DNA from 4 places in the Pseudoalteromonas sp. A25 genome. Region 1 is predicted to be linked to each of the others. Evidence: predicted binding sites of a transcription regulator. Region 1 holds the regulator's gene; each other region holds the start of a gene.
What was found. The regulator sigma-54, encoded in region 1, starts transcription at its own class of promoters, with help from an activator protein. The targets are predictions, from matches to a motif close to GTTGGCACGNNNNTNGNNT.

Region 1 (4,963 bases):
GATGTTATCGCCAAACCAGATTATATTGCAACACAACTAGAGCAAACCTCATATAATGAAGCAGGAATTCGTAGTTATACTGTAACCGCTGATAAAATGGAGCTTTATCAAGAGCTTGGCTTTAGCCATTTTACGATGCCAGTATTTACACTATATAACGGACCACAGAACTGGCTGATTTCATCTACCGAGGCCACACTGTATGAAAATAATACATTAATGTTAGAAGGCAACGTAGAAGCTAAAAATTTAACTTCCGGTGCAATGATAACGCTAATAAAAGCGGACAACATTCGTGTTGAAATAGACGAACGGCTGATGCAATCAGAGCGGCCAGTTGAGATCACCGGCCCAAGTTTAAAAATTACCGGTAAAGGCCTCAATGCTGATTTGAATACTGATATCATTGAACTAATAAACCACACTCGAACCATTTATTATGACCAATAAACTATTTATCACTGCCATACTTTTAGGAACAATACTCTGCCAGCCAAGTTTTGCTCAACAAACGACCATGGCGAATGAAGTTTCTATCAAAGCAGGCAAGCAACAAGCTCAGCTTAAAACGAATATTGGCATTTTTGAGCAAAATGTTGAAATTATTCACGGTAACCGAACAATCAATGCAGATAGGCTCGAGGTACACCGCCGCGAAGAACTCGGCGACAACAAGCAGTTACTCGTTGCTACAGGCTCACCTGCGCGCTTTAGCGAAAAACAACCAGATGGAACGACTTTGTCAGCCAGCGCTATGGAAATACGCTACGATGTTGCCAACCGCACCTTAGAAATAAAAGGGAATGCAACCATCAACCAAGCAGGACAGATTATTCAAGCACAAGCAATCACCTACGACATGGATAAGCAACTGATTAGCGCCGAGCGTGGTGAACAAGATAGTGCTCGCGTACACACTATATTGGTCCCTGAAAAAAAAGCCAAACAAGCTGGCCAAGGTAACTAACTATGAGTGTATTAACTGCAACCGCATTGGCGAAAAGCTATAAAGGACGACAAGTTGTTAAAAATGTCAGCCTAAGCGTTGAAGCTGGCAGTATCGTTGGCCTACTTGGCCCCAATGGCGCAGGGAAAACGACTAGTTTTTATATGATAGTGGGGCTGGTTCCTAGCGATCATGGCTCTGTGTGTATTAACGACCACGACATCACTTTACTGCCGATGCATAACCGTGCTCGATTAGGTATTGGCTATTTACCACAAGAATCATCCATTTTTAGAAAACTGACAGTTTATCAAAATTTAATGGCGATACTGGAGACTCGTAATTCTCTCAATAAAGTAGCTCGTGAACAGGTTTTAAATGAACTGCTCGATGAATTTAATATTCAACATATCAGAGACAGCTTAGGTATGGCATTATCAGGTGGTGAACGTCGCAGGGTAGAAATTGCTCGCGCTTTAGCCGCAAATCCAAAATTTATCCTGTTAGATGAGCCTTTTGCTGGTGTTGATCCTATTTCAGTGTTAGATATAAAGAAAATTATTGAGCATTTAAAAAATAGAGGCATAGGCGTACTTATTACCGACCACAATGTTCGAGAAACCCTTGATGTATGTGAAAAAGCTTACATTGTATCACACGGAGAACTCATCGCTTCTGGTACCCCTGAACATGTTTTAGCGGATCAAACGGTCAGAGATGTCTACCTTGGTGAGCAATTCAAGCTATAGTTAATGTACGCTTAGTCACACTAATAACAAAGAACAAGAAGGATTGTTAAAGGTACATGAGGCAATCATTACAGCTGCGCATGGGGCAGCAACTTACCATGACACCGCAACTACAGCAGGCTATTCGCCTACTGCAGTTGAGCACGCTGGATTTACAGCAAGAAATTCAAGAAGCGCTGGATAGCAACCCGCTTCTTGAAGTCGATGAGTCGGACTCTGATCCAGAGACCCATAGCAGTGACCAAGAAAAAAATGGTAAAGATGACAGTCGTGATGATACACAAACGGACAATCAAGAGGTTGAGGCCATCAGTGACTATGAAATGGACTCTGATTCAGCGCTAACCAAAGAAACACTCAGTGATGAGCTTGCCATGGATGTCACGTGGGATGAGTATATGAGTGCCGCCCCTGCTGCAAGCAGCGGCCCAATGCCCGAAGACGAAACCATATATCAAGGTGAAACAACTGAAACACTCCATGAATATTTAATGTGGCAACTAGAGCTAACCCCATTTAGTCCCACTGATCGGGGTATTGCTGTAGCGATAGTTGAAGCAATTGATGATAACGGTACGCTGACTCTCAGTACTGAAGACATTCTAGAGAGCTTAAATGATGGCAACAGTGGTGAGCCGATTGAGCTTGATGAAGTAGAGGCTGTACTGAAACGGATCCAGCTATTTGACCCAATTGGAATAGGTGCTCGCACACTACAAGAGTGTTTATGCATACAACTCAATCAATTTGACCCAAATACCCCTTGGTTAAATGAAACCAAAATGATTCTCAATGAGCACATCGACTTATTGGCTAGTCGTGACTACCGAACCTTGATGAAAAAAACAAAGCTCAAAGAGAATGATTTGAAAGAGGTCATGACTTTAATTCATACACTCAACCCAAAGCCCGCTTCTAGTATTATTCGAGAAGAATCAGAGTATGTTATTCCTGACGTTTCTGTTAAAAAAGTAAAGGGCCGTTGGGTTGTGGAGCTCAACCCTGACTGTATGCCAAAAATCCGTGTTAACGACCATTACGCAGCCATGTCTCGTTCGGTTAAATCCAGCACTGATAGTCAGTTTATTCGCTCACACTTACAAGAAGCAAAATGGTTCATTAAAAGTTTAGAAAGCAGAAATGAAACATTAATGAAAGTTACTAATTGCATTGTTCAACAACAACAGGCATTCTTTGAACATGGCCCAGAAGCAATGCGACCTATGGTGTTAAACGATGTGGCTGAAATGGTTGAAATGCACGAGTCCACTATCTCTCGTGTTACCACACAAAAATACATGCACACACCCAGGGGCATTTTTGAGTTGAAATATTTCTTCTCAAGCCATGTTAGTACAGAAAACGGAGGTGAGTGCTCTTCAACAGCGATTCGAGCACTTATCAAGAAGCTAATTGCCGCAGAAAATACAGCTAAACCATTAAGCGATAGTAAGATTGCGGATATATTAGCGGAGCAAGGAATTAAGGTGGCCCGACGTACCATAGCAAAATATCGGGAGTCGTTAGCCATTCCACCGTCCAATCAGCGCAAAAGCCTGATTTAGACGTATTACCAAAGAAGGAAAATGCTTATGCAACTAAATTTAACTGGTCGTCACGTAGAAATCACCGATTCATTAAGAGACTATGTAAACAACAAGTTTGCGAAGCTAGAAAGGCACTTTGATCATATTAACAATGTGCATGTAATCTTAGATGTTGAAAAGCTTGTACAAAAAGCTGAGGCTACTTTGCACGTTAATGGTGGAGAACTCTTTGCTTCAACCGAACATCAAGACATGTACGCTGCAATCGACGGTTTAATAGATAAATTGGACCGTCAAGTTATTAAGCACAAAGAGAAGCTTATTCGACACTAATCATGAAATTAAGCTCTATAGTAAACAAGGACTGCACCAAAGCTGCAGTCCTTTTTAATAGCAAAAAACGTGTTCTCGAATACATCAGCGAGCTGGCGCACGAGCAACTTCCTCACTTGAACCCCCATGATATTCTTAATGCTTTAATGAGCAGAGAAAAGCTGGGCAGTACAGGTATAGGTAAAGGTATTGCGATTCCACATGGCCGGATTGATGGCATAGAGCAGGTCACTGCAATGTTACTGGTTAACCAACAAGGCATTCCCTTTGATGCTATTGATAATAGACCAGTGGATATCTTCCTCGCACTCATCGTGCCAGATGGCGATAATGAGCAGCATTTGAAGACCTTAGCCGCGATTGCTGAGAAATTAAATAACAAAGAGTTTTGTAAGCAGTTAAGGAACGCTGGTAATGATGAGGAACTTTATGCCATTATAGCCTCTGCAGATTAGGTGACCAGGAGAAGCATAGTGGAATTAATCATCATTAGCGGTCGCTCTGGTTCAGGTAAATCAGTAGCGTTGCGCGTATTAGAAGACTTAGGCTATTATTGTGTCGATAATATCCCAGTCAATCTATTACCCTCTTTAGTGCGCAGCGTATCGGATAACTACGACAAAATCGCTGTTAGTATCGATGTACGTAACCTACCAAAAGAGCAGCAAGATTTTAATGATATTTTAGAGTACCTCCCTGGGTTTGCTAACCCAATGCTATTCTATCTAGATAGTGACGATAACACGCTCATTCGACGCTTCTCTGAAACACGGCGCTTACACCCACTATCCATGCATGATCTTCCATTGGACTTAGCCATACGCGAAGAAAAAAAGCTACTTGACGTACTGACAACCCGTGCAGATGTGTTAATTGATACCAGTGAACTCAGCGTACACCAACTTGCAGAGACCATACGTGAGCGCATTTTAGGTAAAAAAGACAAACAACTTATTGTCACTTTTCAATCTTTCGGCTTTAAACATGGCATCCCAAAAGAGGCAGACTACGTGTTTGACGCACGTTTTTTACCAAACCCACACTGGGAACCAGAACTTAAGCCATTAACGGGACTCGATCAGCCTGTTAAAGACTATTTGGCGAGCCACAGCATTGTGCAAAAATTCACCTGGCAAATTCAAACCTTTGTGCAAACTTGGTTGCCTCATCTAGAGCGTAATAATCGCAGTTACTTAACCATTGCTATTGGCTGCACTGGCGGTCAACACCGCTCTGTTTACTTAGCGCAAACAATCGGCGAGAGTTTTGCTCGTACCCATTCCAACATTAAGATCCGCCACAGAGAACAAGATACGTAACCTATGCGTTGTGAAGATACTTTTTTAATTCAAAATAAATGCGGCTTGCATGCGCGTGCTGCCTCTGTA
Region 2 (4,963 bases), 1.3 Mb from region 1:
GTAGTATCACTTGCACAACAACTATCGCTACTATCTTGCTTTTGTTCTGGCGCGCAACAGTCTGAATTTTTCTCATTAACAATGCTTTTATCATCACAACAACTCGCGTGTACCAAAGCTGCTTCCTTTGGGGTGCAGCAACTTGGTTGAACGATATTAGATTGAGGTTTTGTAGCATCACAGCTGTGATGGCTCGTTGTGTGCAACACACTCGCTGTCGATGTAGCTTCAGCGGTTTGCTCATTTACTGGTTTTGGTTTTTTTTCTTTACCAACTAGAACCCCCGCGACGATCGCACTACTGACGGCTGCTATCGGCCTTATTACAGCCATAAAGGGACCAAGTAACACATATGACACTGAAATGGAGTCTACTCCTGTTTCAGGTGTTGAAACTAAAAATGCCGTAGTCGCACTTTTAGAGCCCCCCGCTCTTCTTAGCCCTATTGCAGCGGGGATGACACCGCAAGAGCACAAAGGCATCGGCGCACCAATCAAGGCCGCTTTTATGGTGGTCCATAACCCCTCTTGCCCCAGGTGCCGCTGCAAGAAGTCTTTTGCAATAAATACATTGAGTAAACCAGCAAGGAGCAACCCAAGTATCAACCAAGGTGCTGATAATAAAAATAGCTGCCAAAAATTAATTACAAGTTCCATCAACATCCTCCAACGCGGTTAAAATTGAGCAAAAATCTGCACTTTCTGGCCCACCACAGCAGCGCTTTGCCAACTTCGACAAAGACTGTTCGAATCGTTGCAACTCAGCAATACGGCCCCTAACCAATTGCAGCTTTAGTAACGTGATCTCTTTAACCTCTTCACAACTATGCTGGTGCTTTTCTATTTGTATCTGCAACAATTCACGAATTTCTTTTAGGCTAAAGCCCACCTCTTTTGCACGCAAAATGAACTGCATTTGTCGTTGTTGCTCCTGAGTATACATACGATACCCCGATTCAGTTCTCGCGCTAGGGGTTAATAGCTTATGCTGCTCATAGTATCTTAGTGTGTCTGTTGAAACACCTAATGACTTTGCCAACTCGCCTATTTTCATCTTTGTCTCCTTTATTGTGTGATAAAGTATAAACCTTAGAGCTAACACCAAGGTCAAGATTTTTTGGAAAAACTATGAACATTGTATTACTTGATGCAAAGACCCTTGCTGATACTTCACTGTCGCCATTCCAGCAGTTTGGACAATTCACTGCGTATGACAACACCCCACCCGCGCTAGTAGTAGCACGCTGTCAACATGCTGATATTGTGATCACTAATAAAGTACGCCTAGATGCAAAAGAACTTGCTCAACTGCCAAACTTAAAGCTTATTTGTGTAGCGGCAACGGGAACTAATAACATCGATCTCAATGCTGCTAAAGCACAGGGCGTAACAGTCACCAATGTCGCTGGCTACTCAACGGCTTCCGTTGTTCAACACACTTTTACCCTATTAGGCAATTTGCTGGGTAATGTACATCAGTACATAAAAGACTGTGAGCAGGGCCTTTGGCAACAAAGTGATATGTTTTGCCGATTGGACCACCCAATTACAGAAATCGCTGGCAAGTGTTTTGTCATTGTAGGTTACGGCACGTTAGGCAAAGCAGTTGCAAAGGTTGCCAGTGCTTTTGGTGCTCAGGTTATCATTGCTGAACACCAACATAGCAAAACAATACGACCCGGACGCACCGCCTTTGAAAGCGCGCTGCAACAAGCAGATATCGTTACCATTCACTGTCCGCTTAATGACAAGACCAAAGACCTTTTTGAACACTCCACGCTTGCGCTGCTCAAGCCATCAGCGGTGCTTATCAATACTGCACGTGGTGGCATAGTCAATGAAAAAGCACTCGTCAACGCATTAGAACAAGGGCAAATTGCCGGTGCAGCAGTTGATGTTCTATCTAACGAGCCGGCACAAAGTAATAACCCCTTACTAAACTATAAGGGCAATAATTTACTACTTACTCCTCATATTGCGTGGGCAAGTAAAGAGTCCATTGAAAGATTAGTGCAAAATCTCACACAAAATATCAAAAGCTATGTTCAAGGACATACTCAAAACATCGTTGAGTAAGCTGTTGTCTAAAAAGCTAAAAAGTGGTTAATTTAGCTAAATATTTTGTTTTTGTTACAATAGAAATAATTAGCAACACACTATAACGTAATGATACAAAATACATTTTTCATTTTGGCAAAAACTTTGCTTAGATAGATACAAATATTGTTAAGGATCATAAAAAATGAAAAAACTACTTTTAATTGCTGCGCTTGCAACCCCATTACTTTCAGGCTGTATTGTTGCAGTATCAGACGGCGAAGTTGAACATCGCTGGGCTAAACACAACGGTAATTGGGAAAAAACCTTTCATGACAATCGCCAGAAAATTGCTAAGTTAAGTATCGGCGCCGACTATCAAAGTGTATTAGATTCGTTTGATACACCAGAGTTTACTGAATTAGTAAAAAAAGGCGATAACGTTTATCAAGTATTGTACTTTGGCACCAACAGTAAGCACTCAGATGGTAAAGTCACCAAAGATGAATGTACGCCGCTTGTTTTTAAAGACTCAAAGTTAATTGGCTTTGGCCAAAGTGCAATGGCTGAAATTTTATAACGTTTTTAATACCAAACTAGTTAACTAAGCGGTCAAAGTTTCTCGATTTATTTGTTCTAAAAGAGAAGGTTTTTAAAGCGTTTGGTGTCACCTTTAGTCCCTCAAAATGACTGAGTGTTATTGCAGAAAATAGGTGGGAATAATCAGTCTCACCTATTTAACCTCAGCTTCGTAAAGGGCCAAAAATAGTTAATATCAATAAAACTTGCCTGGGATACAATCTGACCACGGGGCTTTCTTCAAACTGGCCGTTTTTATATAAGAGTGATCGGGCCATCACAGGTGAATATACTGAGAGCGTGAAGAAATTCGCTTATCCAGCGCTGAGGTTACTTACCACCACTATGCGCTCTTGATTAGCGTGAGCCTGCGATAACGCATCGTCGGCTGCTTTTAAACAGCACGCAATACCAATAGAAAAGTCTCTGTTTACAATCACTGTACCAATACTAATACTGACGTGCGCACATATCGGAGATGCCTTGTGAGGCAGCAATAGTTGGTCGACCGCATCATGCATTGCCTGACAAAGAGACTCAACTTGCGCCGGTTCCTCCCCTGTAACCACAACACAAAAACGCACACCATCATAACGTGCTACAAAGCCTTGGCGGTGATTAATAACTTCTTCTAACGCATGTGCCACCTTTACTAGGCACTCATCACCGCCAGCATAGCCATGCACGTCGTTGTAAGCTTTGAAGTAATCGATATCGACTAGCATCAACGCCAAACTTTGCTCTGTACTTTGACATAGTTGCCACTGCTGCGCTAAGTGTTTATCAAGCAACCGACGATTGGGTAGTTCTGTTAGCCCATCAATTGATGCTAATTTCTCTAACAAATCACTTTTTTGCTTCAGAGCGAGGTGAATTTTAACTCGAGCTTTAACGATTAAAGGACTAAACGGTTTGGTTATGTAATCCACAGCGCCTATCTGCAGCCCTTTCACTTCATCACTGTAACTGTTACTTAAAGATATAATGATGACAGGGATCATATAGGTTGCTGGCGATTCTTTTAACTTTTCTAAAAACAAAACACCACTGTCATCAACTAACCTAATATCCGTAATAATTAAATCTACGTTTTGTGAAGCAATAATTTCTAATGCGCTCGCCGAGCTGTCACATATCGTAACTTGGCAGTCTTCGCTTAGGGTGTTTTCCAATACAACTCTGTTTAAAGGGTCACTGTCGACAACAAGAACATGGGCACTAGATAACATTCACCTTCCTTTATTCTGCATCAATATATACTCTCGAGCTTGAGTTAAACGCATCATTAACTGTGTAACCAAGTGACTCTGTTGTAATTGATTAGTTTGCTTTAAATACTGCTCTAACTGCATAGCCGCTTTGGACAATGCAACAAAACCAATTCCACCGGCAGCCCCCTTAATGTTGTGCGCCATCATTTGTAGTTTAACTACATCATTTTGTGCAACAACCTTTTGTAAATATTCTGTACACATATTAGCAAACTTATCAAGCATTTTATTTAATAACTCAGCATTACCCATCATTTGCTGAAGCGCTAATTGCCCATCAAAAAACGAGGTCTCACTCTTGATGTATTGCTGTAGCGTTTGGTGAAGCAGGTTGTGTGCCACTGGCTTGGTTAAATAGTCACTCATGCCTACTTCTAGGGCTTGTGCTTGCTCACTCGTCTGAGCATTTGCCGTGAGCGCGACAACAGGCTTAGTAAATTCAGGTAGTGCTTCTTTGAGCATATGCGTTGCTTGAAATCCATCAATACTCGGCATATGAATGTCCATAAATATAATGTCAGGCTGCAACGCACTTACTACATCAACCAAATTAGTCGCAGAATTCAGAACAACAACATTTGCACCTAATGTGCGCAACATATTCTCGGTGATATCAAGGTTAAGACTATTGTCGTCAACAACTAGACATAAACAGCCTGATATCTCTTGTTGCATTTGAGGCGATTCTGACGTCATTTGCTGATGTGTTAAAAAGCAAAGAACACTTTGCGAAAACATTATTTCGGGTTCACACATCACAGTCGTTGAACGCAGTGTTGGTAAAGAAAAGCTAGGATCGGTCGTGATCACATGCTTTAAACTTCCAACCTGTTTAGGCATATACTGAGCAAGCGCATTCGCTTCGCTGCGCTCACAAATCACTAAACTTTTATACGCTTTTTTCACTAGCTCTTGTGCGGCTTCATTGGCGCTGTGTACAACGCAAATATCGTGCAGGCCAAGTAAGTGCTTTACCTTATCTTTGCCACACAACCACAATACTGGCGCATGTTCTTGGCGTATCGCACATTCTGCCTTGTCAAAATTTAAAGAAAACGAAAACTCGCTCCCTTTATC
Region 3 (4,963 bases), 280 kb from region 1:
CCGAAGGCTATCATGCTGACTGCAATTGTGTTCGGTACAGAGAGTTCGGTGAAGCTCCAACCATGAGCGGTTGTCCAATTAAACGCGATAGATGCAACGGCTAACCCTGGTACAAATCGCCACCCCCAAAAAAATACCCCGACCAAGGCCACGCCAGCAGGAAGCCATATCGGTAACACCTGATCTTGAAAAGCGAACACAGTCAATAACTTGCCAAATACAAAATAGCTCAACATGAGGATGATGTAACTGAGCTGTGATTGCCATTGATGCTTAAAGTTCATAAGTCATAGTTGTATTGAATTTTGATTGTAGCCACTAAGTATAGCTGGCGGAGATGAGAGGGTAGCTATTCGCACATGCTACTTTGTATTCTGCCAGTTACGTGTGTTCGAATAATGTAACTCTATGAGATAATGTGGATTATTTATTAAAAGAAGTAAAGTGTCGATTGTTATTTGCAAGATAAGAAGCGCATAGGATAGAAAGTGCAGATATAAAAAAACCGCTTTAAAAAGCGGTTTTTTTATAAGTAATGGCGGAGAAGGAGGGATTCGAACCCTCGATAGGGCTACAAACCCTATACTCCCTTAGCAGGGGAGCGCCTTCAGCCACTCGGCCACCTCTCCGGCGCAAAACTGTAAAATATGGCGGAGAGATAGGGATTTGAACCCTAGATACGCTATTAACGTATGCCGGTTTTCAAGACCGGTGCTTTCAACCACTCAGCCATCTCTCCATGGGCAAAGATAATACTCAGCGAATTTGTTGCTGTAAACCGTTTTTAAACTGTTTGGCCAAAAATTAAACTAAATTTGTGAAATTAATTAATCATTGCCTAAAAATGAAGTAAATTGAGGTATTTGAAATGCACATGAGTAAAAATTAAAGTGCTGCGGTTGGGAGTTACAGCACTTTAAACATAAACTTATTTATAAAGCGTTACATGACTTAACGCCAGCAATTTACCTAGTCGGCTTAACAATGACATCCAGTCAAAAGTAACTTTTGCTGGTTCGATAGTGACGGTGTTTGCTTGCGTGTTGCTGCACGCAGCAGCTGAATTAAGCATGTTGACTCCTGCTTTATAGGTTGAATGAAAAACAAGGCTATTTTGCGCGCAAGCTGAGCAAAAATAAAACGATAAAAATTGTTTTTTCGGATAAAAAAAACTAATCCAATAGTTGTTTTTGCATGTGTTCTCTTGTAATTTTATTCAAGTTACAAAATGAAATGTATAACAAAAATTTTATTGCCATCATTGTCTTAGTGTGTTTTTGGGTTTTTGCTTGAAAGTGGGTTTGAATAATTATTCAAGTTAATTAATTTTGTTTCTAGTGAGGTTTTATGCTGGTGGTTGTTAAACCCGGCGATAGTCAATGTAAACAAGCGCATATTCACTGGTTGCAAAGGCAAAATGAAGTAAAAAAACTGCATTGTTATTGGTTTTACACAACGCCAAACTTCAACGATGACCTGAATAAATTGCGCCGGCTTGTTGCTAGGCATTGTTTATTGGTGGTTATAGGGGGGGATGGTACTATTCATTTAGCAGCTAACGCTTTGGTAGGATCGAGTTGTGAGCTTGCTATTTTACCTGCGGGCACAGGTAATGATTTCGCTCGTCAATTTAATCGCACAACCATGCAGTGGCGAGAAAGCGTTTTTTCTCATCGCAAAAGTCAGATTGATGTTGGGTTTATTAATCAGCGTTATTTTATCAATGTAATGGGGCTTGGTTACAGTGCGCATGTAGTTAACGCCGTAAATAAAAGCAGTAAACGACACCCGTTAAGTTATATTTGGGCAGCACTCAAAGCGCTTTTTTCCTACCAAGGTGTATTTGTGCGTGTTGCGGGCTCCAAGGTTAATAAAAAAGTGATGATGTTGTTATTTGCAAATGGTCAATACTTTGCAGCTGGCATAAAGTGCGCGCCTAACGCGACGCTGCACGATGGGTGTCTACAAGTTGTCAGTGTATCGCCCGACTCGCATTGGGCACGAGTAAAGACCTTTTTAATGATGCTATGTGCTAAACATGAGAAAATTAGTTGTGTCTCTGTCAGTTGTGGCCGCCACTTTGACATAGTGACGCCCGATCTCGACATCGAAGCGGATGGAGAGTTGGTTGGCAAAACTCCAGCGGTTATTGGCATTCGCCAAAAAGCGCTTACGTTACGGGGTTGAGATTGCAAGCTAATTAAAAAAGCCGATATAAATCGGCTGTTAGGTAGGGAGATAGATATTTGTTAATGCTTTAGGTTAAAGAGCTGATAACCTGAAAATGCTGGTATTTGCTGTTGTAGTTGAGACTCTGTTTTGGCAATAACGGAAAACTGTCCACATAGTGCATTAGCTTGTTGCTCTATATTCTGAGCTTGCATATGTACCTTGTCTTCAATTTGCTGGCCCATGTCTTTCATTCGTTGCTCGAACGCCGCCATATCACCACCGGAATTGCTCATTTGCGAGCCAATGGCCATTAGAATACTACCAATTGATTCCATCATGGCACCTTCTACTGCTGTTTCGATCCTCTCTTCAAACTGTTGTTCAAAATTACTGCCAAACTCATTGAAAGTTTTTTCTCCCATAACAAAAGCGCCTTGCTGATAAAAAGTTTCGCTGACCTCACTCTCTACGTCTTTAAGTAAAGAGCTCAAAGAGCCAAACTCTTTTAGTTCGAATGCATTAGCAACCTCTTCAAGTGCCACACCCGCTATTTTAATGCCATCAAGCGCTATATTGGCCACTTGTGGAAGTTTTGCTCTGAGTTCATCTGCGTAGTTTGCAACAGCGGTTTGCTGCTCTGTATTTAAGGCTATTACAGCACCATCAATGAATACTTGTCCGTTGTCAGTAATGCGCAGCTTACTATTATTGTTGCTGTTAGTGATGAAGAGTTCATCAGGTGTGATACGAACATCATTTTGAAAGTCTACTTCACACTGCTCTGAACTAAATTGTACATGTGTGTTGTCCGCCTGTGAGTGTGCAAAAGATGCTGAGCTCAATGTCATTGCTGCTAATAATGCGATTTTTTTCATTTGATAAACCCTTAACGAGAATAGATATACCTATGACTATTCAAGTCTGATGCCAATAATTAAAATATATAAATATCAATTGGTTAATGTTTTTCTCTCACATTGGTTTGAAATTAACGTTTAGTTTTTTGACCATAATTTAGCTAGTTTGACTAAAACAAGAACAGTGATAAAAATTTTTTATTAAAACGATAAAAAACTCTCACTTTTCAGATTTGTTTTTTCCAGCTAAATACTCATTTAGGTGAACAGATCACATTAAGGTGCTTATGTATTCACCGAGTAACTATTATTAACACTTATTGGAGTGGGTTGTGGGTAAGACATTTTCTTATGATGCGCTTGACGATGATTTTGTAGATGACGAATACGAGAACCTCGGTCGTAATCAGCATGATAAGCAAAAGCGAAAGGTAAAGAAAAAGCTCGATGACTATCTTGAACAAAAGCGCTTGCGCAAAAATTTAGGTGAAGATGATTTCGATTATCTTGATTAGTTAAAAAGGAGGCCTCGGCCTCCTTTTTAATGCCTACTTATTTGAGTGCTAATTCAATATGTTTAACGAGCTTTACGGGCTTTGTGGTTGGCGAAAAGCGCTTTTGTGGTACACCATCGCGACCAATAAGAAACTTAGTAAAGTTCCATTTTATTCGTTTGCCGAAAACCCCCGGTAAAGTGTTTTGCAGATAAGTGAATAGCGGATGTGCATGTGGTCCATTGACCTCTACTTTTTCCATCATCGTAAAGTCAACGCCGAAATTAATCAGGCATCCTTGTTGGATCTGTACAGCATCACCTGGCTCTTGCCCGCCAAATTGATTGCATGGAAACCCCAGAATGACTAAGCCTTGCGCTTGGTACTGTTGGTGCAGTGCCTGAAGCCCTTCATACTGTGGTGTGAAGCCACACTCGCTGGCTGTATTAACGATCAGCACAACTTTATTTCTGAGTTGCTCTAAGTCGAATGGCTGTCCCTGCAATGTGGTTGCGGTGAACTGATAAAGGTTGGACATGTTCGATTTCCTTTGTGTCTATTCAATATTTGATTTGTTAGGGAGTAGCAAAGCTGTCGATTAAAAACTCAATGAGTAAGCGCACTCGATAAGGCATCAGATCTCTACGCGGATAAACAAGCCAAGTGGCCCCATCATTTACCTGAAATGACTCTAATACGTACTCTAGCTTACCCTGATCAACATAAGGTTGAGCAATGTCCTTGGCTAAATGGGCGACTCCCAATCCTGCCAAACATGCGTTGATAAGTGCAAAAGAGTTGTTGCTGCGCCAGTTTCCTGCGACTTTAATTTCTTCTATTTGATCACAGATGTTAAAGCGCCAGCGCCCTTGCGATGCTGATAAGCAGTTATGTTGACATAATTCGTATGGGTGACGAATGTTACCGTGGATGTTTTGATAGCCTTTACTGACCACCCATGTCATGGGGCGTGGGCACAATTTGCGAGCGATTAAATTAGAGTCTTGAAGTAAGCCAAAGCGTATTGCGAGGTCAAATCCCTCTTCGACTAAATCAACATTGCGATTATTGAAGTCAATATCCACACTGACCTCAGGGTAAACTTTGATAAACTCAGCGATTCGAGGAGTCACATGATTGGCGACAAACTCGCCAGCGGCTGCAATCTTGATCTGCCCTTTAGGGGTGTTTTGTACACCTTGGACATGGTTGGTTGCATCAATCAACTCTTGTTGTATCACCTTTAACTTAGTGGCATATTGCCGCCCGGCATCGGTTAAGTTTTGTGAGCGTGTTGTTCGCTGGATGAGTGTTGTACCTAAGCGCTTTTCTAGTTGTTGGATCTGGCGACTTACATACGATGTTGATGTTTCGAGTTTTTCGGCCGCTTTACTAAAGCTACCTTGCTCTACGACAGCAAGAAACACCTCAAGACCTTGC
Region 4 (4,963 bases), 900 kb from region 1:
TCTAATCCTTCAGCACCGAGACCACCTACGATCAAACTACCTTGCGCAATGGCATAAACATTACCATCTACGCCTTTTAGAAAGGTTTGCAGTAATGTGCCGCCCCTTAAACTGCCCGCACTACCGATAGAGGACACTGTAACGTCAATCTGTTGCCCTGGTTTAACAAAAGGGGGTAAGTCAGCATGTACAGCAACTGCTGCGACATTTTTAATTTTAGGTTTTAAATTTGCGGGCATGGTTATGCCAAAGCTACTAAGCATTGCTTTAAAGCTTTGCTCAGTAAATCGGCTTTGCTCACCCGTGCCAGGCAAACCAACCACTAAACCGTAACCAACTAATTGGTTTGACCTTACGCCTTCCACCATGCTGACGTCTTTTATACGCTCAGCTGCTGCTTCTTTAGGCGAAAACAAACTCCCAAGTAATACACATGTAATAAGGAATAATCTCATCATCTTTACCTTTTAAAATGGGAGTAACGTGCTCATAAAGAACCGTGCCAGCCAACCTGGACTTTGTGTCTCTTGATGTTGCCCCTTGCCTGAATATTGGATCCGAGCATTGGCAATACGGTTCGACTCTACCGTGTTATCCGCTTTTACGTCTTGCGCTCTAACTAAGCCTTCTAGGCGAATAAACTCTTCACCCGTATTTAAAGTCAACCACTTTTCACCGCGGATCACTAAATTACCATTAGGAAGCACTCTCATCACATTAACTGAAATATTACCAAACAAACTATTTGATTGATTAGCCTGAGAATCGCCTTTAAAAGAAGAATCAGACTCCAAGCCGAACTGCAGACTTTCCTTGCCAATATTAATGGCTGAGCCGCCTAACCCTGTAATTGGGCTCAATGAAGCATCTGTCTCTTTGTCTGTTTGACTATTGGCAGCTTTTGACGCTGCAGTCGTTTCTCTTAGAATGACCGTTATAATATCGCCCGTTCTCAGCGCTTTTTTGTCTGAATATAAGTCGTTCGATAAATGCTGACTAAACAAAGAGCCTGTCGCAACAACCGTCTGTGCGTCTTGCTCTGGGTACATAGGTGCATAGTATGGATCATCTCTTACCACATCAGCGTTTTGCGTAGATACGCACCCCGAAAGAACAGCGGTTACCACAATCGCTAAGCTAAAATCACGCATACTGCCCCCTAATACCTATAGTTGTTGATTAATGTAACTAAGCATTTCATCAACAGATGAAATAACTTTTGAGTTCATCTCATAAACTCGTTGAGTTTCAATTAAGTTTACAAGCTCTTCCGTTACATTTACGTTAGACGTTTCAAGCGCTCCTTGAACAATCGAGCCAAGTCCGTCAACGCTTGGATTACCCTGAACTGGCGCGCCACTAACAGCGGTTTCGGTATATAGGTTCTGTCCAATGGGCTCTAAGCCTGATGGGTTAATAAAGTCGCTAATCACCAATTGCCCAATCACAACGTTTTCAGCCTGACCAGCCACTGACACAGATACTTCTCCATCTTGTGACACCGTAATTGACTGCGCATCATCAGGGACGTTCATTTGTGGTTGGATCGGAAAACCAGCCCCTGATGTTACAACACGCCCTTCTTCGTCAGTAGTAAACTGACCATTACGAGAATAAGCAGTGGTGCCATCAGGCATTTGGATTTCAAAAAAACCGGGGCCTTGGATCATCCAATCTAGCGAGTTTTCTGTGCTTAGCATGTTGCCTTGAGAAAAATTCTTTTGGTTGGCGACCACCTTAGAGCCGGCACCTAGCATCAAACCAGACGGCAGTTCAGTGTCTTGTGATGAACGACCACCCGGCTGATTAATATTTTGATAAAGTAAATCTTCAAAAATTGCGCGGCTCTTTTTGTATCCAACAGTACTGGCGTTAGCAAGGTTATTGGAGATAACCGCAATGTCAGTCTGTTGGGCATCTAAGCCCGTTTTACTTATCCACAATGCTGGGTTCATAATATCTACCTCATTTGGTTAGATGATGCGCAATAGAGACACATGACGCTCGTCTATCTCTTCTGCGGTTTTCATTAGTTTCATTTGCATTTCAAATTGACGCTGATGATTTATCAAATCAACCATTTCATGCACTGGATTTACATTAGAGCGCTCAAGTGTGCCGCTCATGATCCGGGCAGTTGGAGAGATATCGCAAAAACCACACAGGCCATTAACCAGCGCGTCTTGTTTTGGACGAAATAATCCGTCATTACCTTTTTCCAACTGACTGTTATCAGCTTCTATGATTTTTAACCTATCTACGACTTCCAAAAAATTGGCAGGGGCGCCTTGGGGCCGTACTTGAATGGAGCCATCATCACTAAACACCACTTTCTCAACGGGGATAGGTAAAATTATAGGACCACCTTCGCCAATAACTTGGCGGCCATGACTCGTGACCAGTGAACCATCTGAACGAATATTGAAAGTACCCACTTTGGTATATGCTTCATTACCGCCTTGGTCCATGACACTGATCCACGTTTTTTGCGAAACCGAAATGTCTAAATCTCGCCCAGTTTCAACAACCGCGCCAGCATTCATATTGGTACCAGGACGTTCTTGCATAGCAAAAACACGCGTCGGTAAGCCTTCGCCAAATGCTTGCATAGAACGTGCTTGAGCAAAGTCGGCTTTAAAACCAATGGTATTTGAGTTTGCGAGGTTATTGGCTTTAATCGCAACACCTCGCAAGTTTTGCTTAGCGCCGGACATCGCCACATAGAGCATTTTATCCATCGTTCTGGCCTAAATAATTGTTCATACCTTGTATAAAGCAATTTCAATGCCAACAATAGAAGCGGGTTTAAAAGGTAGACTGTCAAAGATATGGCGTGAAAAAAGCCGCTGTAGATAGCGGCTTTTATAGAAGTGAAAATTCTATCGGATCTGTAGAATATTTTGCTGAATTGTTGAGTTAACTTCCAGTGCCCGCGAGTTTGCTTGGAAGTTTCGCTGAGCGCTAATTAAGTCAACCAGTTCATTAGTTAAATTCACATTTGACTGCTCAAGTGCAGATGAATTAATGGTACCCAATGTGCCTGAACCAGGCTCGCCAGCAATCGGCTCTCCAGAGGTTAAACTTTTCTTCCAAGATGTATTACCCACTTGCTGTAAACCTTGAGAGTTTGAAAAGCGCACCATAGCAACCTGCCCTAAGAAAGTGGAGTCACCATTACTATAAGAGGCTACAATTTTACCATCTGATCCGATATCAATACCCGCAAGTCGACCCACGGTGGCCCCATCTTGCTCTAGCGCTTTAACTTCAAAACGGCTCGCATATTGGGTTGGCAACTTATTGGTGGTGTTGGCCTCATCTCGCCAGTTAACGATAACATCATTTGGGAATGTAGCACCATTACCTAACAGTTCAGATAAGCCTGGAGTAACTGGTGCAGTGCCGGGAACACCAGGAATAGTCAGTGCACCAAATGTGGTGCCCGCCGGCACAGCGTTATAAACAACCGGTGTTGCGGTTGGGTCAGCCGCTGTTCCTGAGGGTAAACCACTTGAATCGAAACGAAACATTGAAATGGGAGTACTTGGAACTGCCGGTGTTGCGGTAGGTTCAACCTTATCACCTTGGTGGTTAAATTGCACACCATCAAGCGTCGCGTACACACTCCAATCGTTGTCTGCTGTTTTTCTGAAGAAGAATTGCATAACATGCGGCTCACCTAAAGAGTCATAAACAGTTGTTGAGGTTGATGCGTTGTAAGACGCTGACTGATTCGGGTCAAAGGCGAGCGTTGGTACTGACTGCCTTGAATCTAAGTTAAATGATGTATAAACGTTATTGGTTGCTCTTGGCGAGCCAGATGCATCAGGTATTTGTAACGCCGTTGATGTACTCAAACTGACTGATGTTGTATCACCAGTACTGGCATCCACAGGGAACCCTTGCAAAAAGTTACCCTTAGAATCAACAATAAAGTTATCTTTATTTAGCTTAAATGCCCCCGCTCGCGTATAGGCATAATCTTGTGAGCTTAAGTCTTCACTGGTTGCAAAGTAACCTTCACCAGTGATCGCTAAATCAAGTGAATTTTGGGTAAATTTTAGCGACCCTTGGTGAAACTGCTGTGCAACCATCGTTGTTTGCGCCCCGTCACCATTTTTAGTTGCGCCTGCACTAAATACCGATGCAGCGTATACATCTGAAAACTCAGCACGTGACTCTTTAAAGCCTGTGGTATTCACGTTAGCAATATTATTCGCCGTGGTATCCAAATCTTTTTGGGCCGCAGCTAGACCTGTTAATGCGATATTGAAACTCATGTTCTCACCTCTTTTACCTAAGGTTAAATTCTGTTACTCAAATACTTATGCTATTTCTGCGACATCAGTGAGTCTCACTGCGCCCGCACTGGTATTAATGATGATGCCATTTGCGCCGTTGATATTGACGCTATCTATATTTTTAAACGTTGCCATGGGCAAGCTAGAAAATTGACCATTAACGCTCCCCTCAGCCTTCACGGAGTACTCGCCTTCAGGCATTAAAGTACCATCGCTATTTTTACCATCCCATTCAAAGCGCACTGCACCCGCGCCTTTACTACCCAAATCAATTTTTCTAACCAGCTGATTGGAGTCGTCATAAATGCTGATGGTTAGCTTTTCAACGGGTTTCTCTGCAATTACAGAGCCTTTTGCTAAACCATCACCGCCATGTTCTATTGTGTCAGACTCTAGCAAAGCTTTTTTACCCACTAGCGTCGACGCCTGCAGTGCTGAATTTGACGTCATTGACGCAGAAAGCTGCTCAAATTTGGTATTTAAGTTAGAAATACCTTCAGCCATAGTAAAGTTGGTCATTTGCGCGATCATCTGATCGTTATCCGCAGGCTTACTCGGGTCTTGAAAAGACAGCTGCTGAGTTAATAATGAAAAGAAATCTTCTTGCGTTAGCTGATCATTCTTTTCTTCAGGCTTATTTTTGTCAGACCAACGAAGAGCAT

Region 2: the regulator sigma-54 is predicted to act here: its motif matches at 2,189-2,207, upstream of GDK41_RS12645 (DUF3192 domain-containing protein).
Region 3: the regulator sigma-54 is predicted to act here: its motif matches at 3,086-3,104, upstream of GDK41_RS00230 (YggN family protein).
Region 4: the regulator sigma-54 is predicted to act here: its motif matches at 2,774-2,792, upstream of GDK41_RS05470 (flagellar basal body rod protein FlgF).

The regions. Positions count from the first base shown of each region.
Region 1 is NZ_AP021846.1:323,459-328,421, reverse strand. It holds gene lptC (LPS export ABC transporter periplasmic protein LptC) at 1-450, shown strand, start outside; gene lptA (lipopolysaccharide transport periplasmic protein LptA) at 440-967, shown strand; gene lptB (LPS export ABC transporter ATP-binding protein) at 970-1,695, shown strand; gene GDK41_RS01520 (RNA polymerase factor sigma-54) at 1,752-3,260, shown strand; gene hpf (ribosome hibernation promoting factor) at 3,288-3,575, shown strand; gene ptsN (PTS IIA-like nitrogen regulatory protein PtsN) at 3,578-4,030, shown strand; gene rapZ (RNase adapter RapZ) at 4,049-4,894, shown strand; gene GDK41_RS01500 (HPr family phosphocarrier protein) at 4,898-4,963, shown strand, end outside.
Region 2 is NZ_AP021846.1:2,928,729-2,933,691, forward strand. It holds gene GDK41_RS12630 (SO_0444 family Cu/Zn efflux transporter) at 1-656, opposite strand, end outside; gene zntR (Zn(2+)-responsive transcriptional regulator) at 640-1,053, opposite strand; gene GDK41_RS12640 (D-2-hydroxyacid dehydrogenase) at 1,128-2,075, shown strand; gene GDK41_RS12645 (DUF3192 domain-containing protein) at 2,242-2,616, shown strand; gene GDK41_RS12650 (GGDEF domain-containing response regulator) at 2,930-3,844, opposite strand; gene GDK41_RS12655 (ATP-binding protein) at 3,845-4,963, opposite strand, start outside.
Region 3 is NZ_AP021846.1:47,676-52,638, forward strand. It holds gene GDK41_RS00210 (CHASE domain-containing protein) at 1-284, opposite strand, end outside; tRNA gene GDK41_RS00215 (tRNA-Ser) at 537-629, opposite strand; tRNA gene GDK41_RS00220 (tRNA-Ser) at 649-739, opposite strand; gene GDK41_RS20165 (hypothetical protein) at 929-1,072, opposite strand; gene GDK41_RS00225 (diacylglycerol/lipid kinase family protein) at 1,348-2,187, shown strand; gene GDK41_RS00230 (YggN family protein) at 2,250-3,047, opposite strand; gene GDK41_RS00235 (PA3496 family putative envelope integrity protein) at 3,362-3,544, shown strand; gene GDK41_RS00240 (glutathione peroxidase) at 3,582-4,061, opposite strand; gene GDK41_RS00245 (LysR family transcriptional regulator) at 4,099-4,963, opposite strand, start outside.
Region 4 is NZ_AP021846.1:1,218,572-1,223,534, reverse strand. It holds gene GDK41_RS05485 (flagellar basal body P-ring protein FlgI) at 1-455, opposite strand, end outside; gene flgH (flagellar basal body L-ring protein FlgH) at 468-1,151, opposite strand; gene flgG (flagellar basal-body rod protein FlgG) at 1,167-1,955, opposite strand; gene GDK41_RS05470 (flagellar basal body rod protein FlgF) at 1,974-2,738, opposite strand; gene flgE (flagellar hook protein FlgE) at 2,880-4,280, opposite strand; gene GDK41_RS05460 (flagellar hook assembly protein FlgD) at 4,326-4,963, opposite strand, start outside.